3 regions of the Pectobacterium parmentieri genome follow, and region 3 is predicted to be linked to each of the others. Evidence: predicted binding sites of a transcription regulator. Region 3 holds the regulator's gene; each other region holds the start of a gene.
What was found. The regulator ArgR, encoded in region 3, controls arginine synthesis, uptake and breakdown. The targets are predictions, from matches to a motif close to ANTGAATAAAAATACANT.
Positions count from the first base shown of each region.

Region 1 (3,284 bases), 1.1 Mb from region 3:
ACGATGTCCTGTTCCGCCAGACGGTAATCAAACCGCAGTGAGTCATTAAATTGTTTAAAACGCTGATCTGCTGCCTGACTAAACCGACCGCCCCACAAAGCCATAACCCTTACTCCTAAAAATTTAATTCATGTTGGTATGGCATCATGCCATACCCAGAAACGACTTACGCCAGAATACGTGTACCGATAGCCACACCGTTAAACAGCGCAGGCAGTTGCTCGGCATGACGCCAGCTAGCGATATCAACCGGACGACCCAGCGCACGAGCAGCATCCAGCGCGGCATTGACCTTAACAATCATGCCGTCGGTGATAATGCCTTGAGCAATCAACTGCTCGGCTTTCTCTGCCGTCATTTCGGCAATACGCTGGCCTTTACCGTCCAGAATGCCGCTAACGTCAGACAGCAGGATTAAATCTGCGCCCAGCGTTTGCGCCAGCGCCGTCGCTGCCTGATCGGCGTTGACGTTCATCAGGTCGCCCTGCGCCGTAATACCAATGGAGCTGACGACAGGCAGATAGCCCGCAGACAACAGCGTGTTCAGCAACGCAGGCGACCCGGCTTCCGCTTTACCCACAAAGCCCAGCGCTTCATCTAACTGCGTGACCGTGGTGCTGCCACCATCGCCCAGACACAAGCCGACTGCGTTGATATCATGCTTCTTCGCCCATGACAGCAGGGTTTTGTTGGCCGAGCCCGCCAGCGCACCAGTGATGATGTCGATCTGATCGGCTGGCGTGACGCGCAGGCCGTTTTTCTTCACGACAGGCAACGACAGCTTCTTCATCAGCTCATCTACCAGACAGCCACCGCCGTGTACAATCACCAGCGGACGCTGATGCTCCTGACGGTAAGCCACCAGCGCGGTAAACAGACGCTCCAGCGCTTCTTCGCTATCCAGTAAAACGCCACCTAACTTGATAATTAACGGATTCATTATGCTTCGCGCCTCGAAATGTCGGGACCAGTAGTGATTAAATTAACGATTGGGTTTCAGGGAAACCAAAACGAATGTTCATGCATTGCACAGCCTGTGCCGCCGCGCCTTTCAGCAGGTTATCTTCGGTTGCCACCACGATCAGGTGCTCACCGTCAACCGAGAAGCCAATATCGCAAAACGGCAGACCAACAACGGATTTCAGCGCCGGAACACCCTTATCATACAGGCGAACCAGCGGCTTATCGTGATAAGCGTTGTGATAGGCTTCGGCGACATCCTGCTGGGTTACGCCCGGTTGCAGGCGACAGGTGATGGTTTCCAGAATGCCACGGGCGAAGTTGCCCAAATGCGGCGTGAAGATCACCGGTGTACCGAGGTGCGTTGAAATTTCAGGCTCATGACGGTGGTTGAAAATACCGTATGGTTGCAGGCTGACCTCACAGAAACTGTTGGTCATCGATGCTTTACGTCCTGCCCCACTCACACCGCTGACGGCATTAATCACTGGCCACTGGGCCGGATTCAACAGTTGCGCATCCAGCAGCGGTTTCAGCGCCAACTGTGCGGCCGTTGGATAACAACCCGGCACGGCAATCAGTTGTGCCTGTTTGACACTTTCAGCGCGCCATTCGGCCAGCCCGTAAACCGCTTTTGCCAGCCAGTCAGTGTGCTGATGTTCGAAGCCATAATAGCGGCGATAAAATTCGGCATCCTGTACGCGGAACGCGCCGGATAAATCAAAAACAGTGCAGCCTGCCGCCAGAAAAACCGGGGCCAGATCGTGGCTGACTTTGTGGTCGGTCGCCAGAAAAACGACATCCACGCCTTTCGCCGCTTCTTCAGCATCGGTCAGCGGTTTTACCGGTATGTCGATGATGCCTTTGAGCTGCGGATGTAAATCAGAAATCAATTTTCCTGCATCGACACTTTGCGCAGAAACCATCAAAGCGGTTATGTTCATCTGTGGGTGACGGTTCAGGTAGAGCGCAAGCTCAGCGCCGGTATAACCACTTGCACCAACAATCAGCGTATTCAGCATGGGATCCGTATACCTTCTTATTTATCTATGGAACAGGTAACAGGGTTCACCAGCGTCGGTACGCTGTTCACCCGAGAAACTCAGTGAAAGTGACGAATCGTCATCGCCGCACCTTTGGGTTTCCTTTCGCCGAGCATTATTGTATTTTTATTCAAAATAAATGCATGAATATTGATACTATCCTAACCAGAGGCTGTCAACAGTGAAGATGAATTTACCCCCTTTTATTGAGCTATATCGGGCATTGATCGCCACACCGTCCATCAGCGCCACCGACAGCGCGCTCGATCAAAGTAATCATACCTTAATCAACCTGCTGGCAGGCTGGTTCGGCGATCTCGGCTTCCATGTTGAAGTTCAACCAGTGCCCGGCACCCTCAATAAATTTAATATGCTGGCGCGGATTGGTGAAGGAAAAGGCGGCTTATTGTTGGCAGGGCACACCGACACCGTCCCCTTCGACGATGGTCGCTGGACGCGCGATCCTTTCACGCTGACGGAACACGACAACAAGCTGTATGGCTTGGGTACAGCGGATATGAAAGGGTTCTTTGCCTTTATTCTGGATGCCTTGCGCGATATCGATCCGACCAAACTCACGAAGCCGCTCTATGTGCTGGCGACGGCGGATGAAGAGACGACCATGGCGGGTGCCAAGTATTTCTCCGAATCCACCCAGATTCGCCCGGACTGCGCCATCATCGGCGAACCGACCTCGTTGCAGCCGGTACGGGCGCACAAAGGCCATATGTCCAACGCGATCCGTATTCAGGGGCAATCCGGCCATTCCAGCGATCCTTCACGCGGCGTGAATGCGATTGAGCTGATGCACGAGGCGATTTCCCACTTGCTGGTGCTGCGTAACACGCTACAGGAGCGCTATCACAACCCGATTTTCCACATTCCTCACCCGACCATGAACCTTGGTCATATTCACGGCGGCGATGCAGCCAACCGTATCTGCGGCTGCTGTGAACTGCATATGGATATTCGTCCATTGCCGGGCATGACGCTTAACGATCTCGATGGATTGCTGTCTGAAGCGCTTGAGCCTGTTAGTCAGCGCTGGCCGGGTCGGTTGACCATCAGCGAACTGCATCCGCCGATTCCTGGCTATGAATGCCCGCCGGATCACCGTCTGGTATCAGTCGTGGAGAATCTACTGGGGACGAAAACAGAAATTGTGAACTACTGCACCGAAGCGCCGTTTATTCAGACGCTGTGTCCGACGCTGGTTCTGGGGCCAGGATCGATCGAGCAGGCACACCAGCCGGATGAATACATTGATACCGCGTTTATCAA
Region 1 is NZ_CP015749.1:4,441,306-4,444,589, reverse strand. It holds gene argH (argininosuccinate lyase) at 1-104, opposite strand, end outside; gene argB (acetylglutamate kinase) at 167-940, opposite strand; gene argC (N-acetyl-gamma-glutamyl-phosphate reductase) at 978-1,982, opposite strand; gene argE (acetylornithine deacetylase) at 2,185-3,284, shown strand, end outside.
Region 1: a site for ArgR is predicted at 2,121-2,138, ahead of argC (N-acetyl-gamma-glutamyl-phosphate reductase). Genes of this name have one in related genera too.

Region 2 (3,284 bases), 300 kb from region 3:
CAGCACGGCATACAAAGCCAGAAGAAGCAAAATAGGACAAAGCAGTAATACCCAATATGCGCGGCCTGTCTGGCAATGATAATTAAAACGAATACCACGGTAGCTGGACATAATGGCGTTATAACGCCAGTTACGGATTACAATAATCGGAATGAGGGCCGCAAATGCCAACGCGAGCAGTACGCCAAGCGTCGGTGACGCGGCCATTACGGCATAAAAAAGAATAATACCGGCAATAACCAGCAAACGCCCTTTTAAGATTTGAATAGGCTCGGCGTGGTAGTCAAAACGGTCACCATTAATTTCCGTATTGCCGTAGAAATAACGGCGGCGGCGCACTGTCGCCCATGCAGAATAAATTCCCAAGGTGATTGCCGTTAATAACGCATTCACCAGCCAAATTGCAAAATATTCCCCAGCCTTACCATGAAACTGCACGCGATGCTGCGTGTTATTTTTTGAAGTATTGGTAGTCATAACCCTTTCATCCTAAAAGAAATAAACCTCATAAATGCTTTATTGGACACGCTATCGGCATACAAAAAGCGGCTTATTTAAGCATGTCCTGTTAACGACAACAATAAAAGTTAACAGCAATTAAACAAATTTATATACTGATTAATTATTAGGAATAGGGTAATTCATAGAGAAACTGACGTGCTGCCACTTGAACTATGACAGGTATAGACGTTGCATCGAGGTGGTCTGAAATGGTATTACAATCGGTCAAGATCATTACCCTCATAAACCGTAAGAACAAGAGTATGTATTATGACAACTGCGACCTCCACTAATCTTCAGGTACGCCTAATCACTGCGCAGGACGATGCCACGATTGCACAGGTCATCCGTCAGGTTTCTGCTGAATTTGGTTTAACGGCCGATAAAGGTTACACCGTTTCCGACCCTAATCTGGATGCGTTGTTTGCCTTGTATAACCAGCCGAAAAGCGCCTATTGGGTTATTGAATATGAAGGCCGCGTGGTTGGCGGTGGTGGGATTGCGCCGTTGGTTGCGGGTGAAGAAGATGTCTGTGAATTACAGAAAATGTATTTCTTACCCGTCGTGCGGGGCAAAGGTCTGGCACGTCAGTTAGCAATACAAGCACTTGATTTTGCTCGTCAGCATGGCTTTCGCCGCTGTTATCTGGAAACGACGGGCCACTTGACCAGCGCAATTCGGCTATATGCGTCGCTGGGCTTCGATGCGATCCCCCATTCAATGGGCAACACAGGCCACACCGATTGTGAAGTAACGATGCTGAAAGTGCTGTAGACAGCCATACCGATTGTTTCAGGATCGAGATTCCGAGGGAAATACGGTATCCGCATTTAAGCGATCGACATAACGATCGCGTAAAAACCAAATAAAAACGCCGCAGGATATTCCCGCGGCATTCTGTGAGGCAGGGTTGAAGCTCAATGATTAATGGCGCTTACCGTCATCATCTTCGTCATAAAAATCTTCATCATCCCCTTCTTCGCCTTCACCATCTGGATCTTCGAAGTAAGTACCCCACCCGTCGTAATTCACACCGTGACGTTCTGCCAGCGCCAGTAGCTGTTCTACCTGTGCGTCGATCAGTTCCGCATTCAGCGCAACTTCACTGATCGCATCACAGCACATCAGCAACACACCATCTTCCACTTCCAGTTCTTCCGCATCCGTCACTTCATAGCCCAGCTTGAAGGCTTCTACAGCAACTTTCTCCAACACTTCAAACTTCTCAGCAGAGAAATGGTGTTCAATGGTATAGAGCGCGTCAGGATCGCTGCCATCATCCAGCAGTTCTTCAATGATCAGGCGTGTCTCTTCCCGTTGCTCTTCCAGTAATTCGCGATTTGCCATGCCTCAGTCCTCATTAATCGACGTAATATTGCTTATTGTCCCACAGCCCTGCGGCTTGCTCCACCACAAAGTTTGATATCACCACTTGAATTTGAATAATTACACATATAAAGTGAATTTTAATTCAATAGATAATCTTGGGTCACATGGAGAAGTACATCATGCAACCGTTCTATAAGCGTCACTTTTTAAGGTTAATGGATTTTACACCTGCAGAAATTGCCCATCTTTTAGCCCTGTCGACGAAACTGAAAGCCGATAAAAAAAGCGGGACCGAAACCCGCCGCCTACAAGGTAAAAACATCGCACTCATCTTCGAAAAAGATTCGACTCGTACTCGCTGCTCTTTCGAAGTTGCTGCATACGATCAGGGCGCACAAGTGACCTATCTCGGCCCAAGCGGCAGTCAAATTGGCCATAAAGAATCCATTAAGGACACCGCCCGCGTACTGGGAAGAATGTACGACGGCATTCAATATCGCGGCTACGGCCAGCACATTGTTGAAACGCTAGCACAATATGCGGGCGTTCCCGTGTGGAACGGACTGACAAACGAATTCCACCCCACGCAGTTGTTGGCCGATCTGTTGACAATGCAGGAACATTTGCCGGGTAAAGCGTTGTCAGACATGACGCTCGTCTACGCTGGCGATGCGCGTAACAACATGGGTAACACCATGCTGGAAGCGGCGGCGCTGACCGGGCTGGATTTACGCCTTGTTGCGCCAAAAGCCTGCTGGCCGGATGCCGGTCTGGTGGCTGAGTGTCAGGCGGCGGCAGAGCAAACGGGTGGCAGCATCACGCTGACGGAAGATATCGCCGCAGGCGTCGCGGACGCAGATTTCATCTATACCGACGTTTGGGTTTCTATGGGTGAACCAAAAGAAACTTGGAAAGAGCGTATCGCGCTGCTGAAACCTTATCAGGTGAACATGGCGATGATCGCTGCAACGGGCAATCCGCAGGTAAAGTTTCTACACTGCCTGCCAGCGTTCCATGATGACCAGACAACCATGGGTCAACAAATGGCGGAACAGTATGGCCTGCACGGTGGAATGGAAGTCACGGACGAAGTCTTTGAATCCGCGCACAGTATCGTGTTCGATCAGGCGGAAAACCGTATGCACACCATCAAAGCAGTGATGGTCGCTACGCTGGCGCAGGATTAAGGTTTAGCCTGCCTTTGAGATGTTTTAAAAACAGATCAGAGGATTACAGGTAGCGTCGTAGCGGGAAACAAAGTCGATAGTCTGAGCAATGTACATAAAAAAATCCGAAAACCAGGCGCGTTTTCGGATTCTTGCACAGCAGTTGGATCGCTCAACTGAACTACCGCCCCTCAGGTAATCGACACATGCCCTTTTATCAGAAAAAAAGGGGGAATGTAGTTATCCCATCCTTTTTGGTTGCAGTGTTGGATCAGGGTGGCGCTGTTT
Region 2 is NZ_CP015749.1:3,608,500-3,611,783, forward strand. It holds gene A8F97_RS16315 (YjgN family protein) at 1-477, opposite strand, end outside; gene A8F97_RS16320 (GNAT family N-acetyltransferase) at 772-1,275, shown strand; gene rraB (ribonuclease E inhibitor RraB) at 1,426-1,848, opposite strand; gene argF (ornithine carbamoyltransferase) at 2,010-3,017, shown strand; gene A8F97_RS16335 (PAS domain-containing protein) at 3,188-3,284, opposite strand, start outside.
Region 2: a site for ArgR is predicted at 1,960-1,977, ahead of argF (ornithine carbamoyltransferase). Genes of this name have one in related genera too.

Region 3 (3,284 bases):
TCCACCACACCACTTTCGCCTTGCAGCGCGCGGACCAGAGACAAACCAAAACGCGCAGCAGCCTGCCCCATAGACAGCGTAGCCGATCCGCCACCCGCTTTGGCTTCAACAACCTCGGTGCCTGCATTCTGAATACGTTTGGTCAGATCGGCCACTTCCTGTTCGCTGAAGCTGATACCAGGAACCTGAGACAGCAGAGGCAGAATCGTCACACCAGAGTGCCCACCGATAACCGGTACGTTAATATCCTGCGGCTGTTTGCCTTTCAACTCAGCAACAAACGTGTTGGAGCGGATGATATCCAGCGTGGTTACGCCGAACAGTTTGTTTTTGTCATACACGCCGGCTTTTTTCAGCACTTCGGCTGCAATAGCGACGGTCGTGTTCACGGGGTTAGTAATGATCCCGATGCAGGCTTTCGGGCAGGTAACCGCAATTTGCTCAACCAGGTTGCGCACAATACCTGCGTTGACATTGAACAGATCGGAACGATCCATACCAGGTTTACGTGCCACGCCAGCGGAAATCAGCACAATATCCGCACCAGCAAGCGCTGGTTTAGCGTCTTCACCGCTATAGCCTTTGATCTTCACTGCTGTAGGAATATGGCTCAGATCGACAGCAACACCCGGTGTTACCGGAGCAATATCGTAAAGGGATAGTTCTGAACCTGAAGGAAGCTGGGTTTTGAGGAGGAGTGCGAGTGCCTGACCGATACCACCTGCTGCTCCGAGAACTGCAACTTTCATCCTAAACTCCTTATTATCGTAAAATAAAAAAGTGCCGTGAATTCATTTGGTTATAAACAAAATATAAAAAACAAAGGTAAAATCAGTTTACTTATCTTTCTGCAAATAACATGAGAGATAAAAATACGCTATGTCTCTAATAATAAATCAAAAACAGCCATTCGTTCGAAAGGTAAGTAAAGTTAATAAGCTATTGAGCTATAACGTGGTGTTAATTCACGTGTGTTTAACCAGTGCGCTACATTACACCGATCAATGACGTCCAAACAACATCATTCTGATAACATTTGATTTACTTTTATGTGACGCAGGACGCATTTTTTGGACTACCCAAGAGACTGAATTTTTTTGAAAACAGCGACTAGCGCATATATGGGGAAATAGACTGGAATTATACGCAATTTAATTGCATAAAAATTCACACAACTGCATAATAGAAAGATTAACCCTAACAATTAATCCGGTGCAGAATGCGAAATTCGACAAAACAAGAAGACCTCGTTAAAGCGTTCAAGGCGCTATTAAAGGAAGAGAAGTTCAGTTCCCAAAGTGAAATTGTTCAAGCATTGCAAGACGAAGGATTTGAAAACATCAACCAATCCAAAGTGTCACGCATGCTAACGAAATTTGGTGCAGTGCGCACACGCAATGCCAAAATGGAGATGGTGTATTGTCTCCCTGCCGAACTCGGTGTCCCTACCACATCCAGCCCGCTAAAGAATCTGGTGTTAGACGTAGACTACAATGACGCGGTCATCGTGATCCACACAAGCCCAGGTGCCGCGCAACTCATAGCCCGCCTGTTAGACTCACTAGGAAAATCTGAAGGCATTCTGGGCACCATTGCGGGTGATGACACCATCTTCACCACGCCAGCAAGAGGCTTCAGCGTCAAACAGCTTTACGAAGCAATTTTGGTGTTATTCGAACAAGAGTTGTAATTAGCTCGTCCGCTGCCGCTTTTTGCTACGTGTAGAATCTGCTACACGTAGCGATTATCACTCGAATGCTTACACTGCGGGCAATTCAGCCAATGGCCAGCGTGGTCGAACAGATACACCAAGCGTCTGGCTCGCACCATGAACCAGGCGAACGCTGCCCGCGTAGGCAATCATCGCGCCGTTATCCGTGCAGAATTCGGGGCGCGCATAAAATACTTCACCACCGCGTTTTGCCATCACCTCACCTAAACGCTGGCGCAACGTCCGGTTGGCGCTCACGCCCCCAGCCATAACCAGTCGTTTAAAACCTGTTTCATCCAGCGCACGACGACACTTGATAGCCAGCGTATCCACAACAGCATCTTCAAATGCACGTGCAATATCGGCACGCGTTTGCTCGTCATCACCATTGCTACGGATCGTATTAGCAGCAAACGTTTTTAGTCCAGAGAAGCTGAAATCTAACCCCGGCCGATCGGTCATTGGGCGTGGAAACGTAAAGCGATGGGGATCGCCCGCCTGCGCCATTTTCGACAGCATCGGGCCACCTGGATAATCCAATCCCAGTAACTTGGCGGTCTTATCAAACGCTTCACCCGCCGCATCGTCAACCGACTCACCCAGCAAACGGTATTCACCAATGCCCGTCACGCTGATGAGCTGCGTGTGGCCACCAGAAACCAGCAGCGCAACGAAGGGAAACGCAGGTGGGTTATCTTCCAGCATGGGTGCCAGCAAATGCCCTTCCATGTGGTGCACAGGAATCGCTGGCACACCCCAGGCAAACGCCAGAGCACGACCAACCGTCGCACCAACCAATAATGCGCCAACTAAGCCTGGCCCCGCGGTATAAGCCACACCATCAATGTCACCGGCCTGTAATCCAGCTTCACCCAGCGCTGCCTGAATCAACGGAACCGTTTTACGCACGTGGTCACGTGAGGCAAGCTCAGGCACTACGCCACCGTAGTCAGCATGCAATTTGACCTGGCTGTATAATTGATTAGCGAGCAAACCGGTTACCGTGTCATAAATGGCCACGCCAGTTTCATCACAGGATGTTTCGATACCCAATACGCGCATTACTGTTCCTACCTTGATGACGATACAAGCACGCGGTAAATGCCGCTTGCTTCAAACTGTAGATAGTCTACCATAAGCGGCCTGATTTCTGTGCTGGCCTCGGTTGCGCGTTTTATGATCACCGCAATGCTTTACAAAGGCGTCACGTTTGCAGTAGAATTCCGCACCATTTTGAAAAGGCTGGCACAAGGCCAGCGGCAAACCGAATTTATTGAGGTGAGAGGCACATGCCGGTAATTAAAGTACGTGAAAACGAGCCGTTCGACGTAGCTCTGCGTCGCTTCAAACGTTCCTGTGAAAAAGCAGGCGTTCTGGCTGAAGTTCGTCGTCGTGAGTTTTATGAAAAACCAACGACCGAACGCAAGCGCGCTAAAGCTTCTGCAGTGAAACGTCACGCGAAGAAATTGGCTCGAGAAAACGCACGCCGCACTCGTCTGTATTAATTTTCAGGAGGGTTCTCCCTCCTACGCGTGATTAATCCGCAGACTTAGCAGTTGCATACGAAGGCCGT
Region 3 is NZ_CP015749.1:3,310,524-3,313,807, forward strand. It holds gene mdh (malate dehydrogenase) at 1-749, opposite strand, end outside; gene argR (transcriptional regulator ArgR) at 1,220-1,690, shown strand; gene tsaD (tRNA (adenosine(37)-N6)-threonylcarbamoyltransferase complex transferase subunit TsaD) at 1,760-2,773, opposite strand; gene rpsU (30S ribosomal protein S21) at 3,001-3,216, shown strand.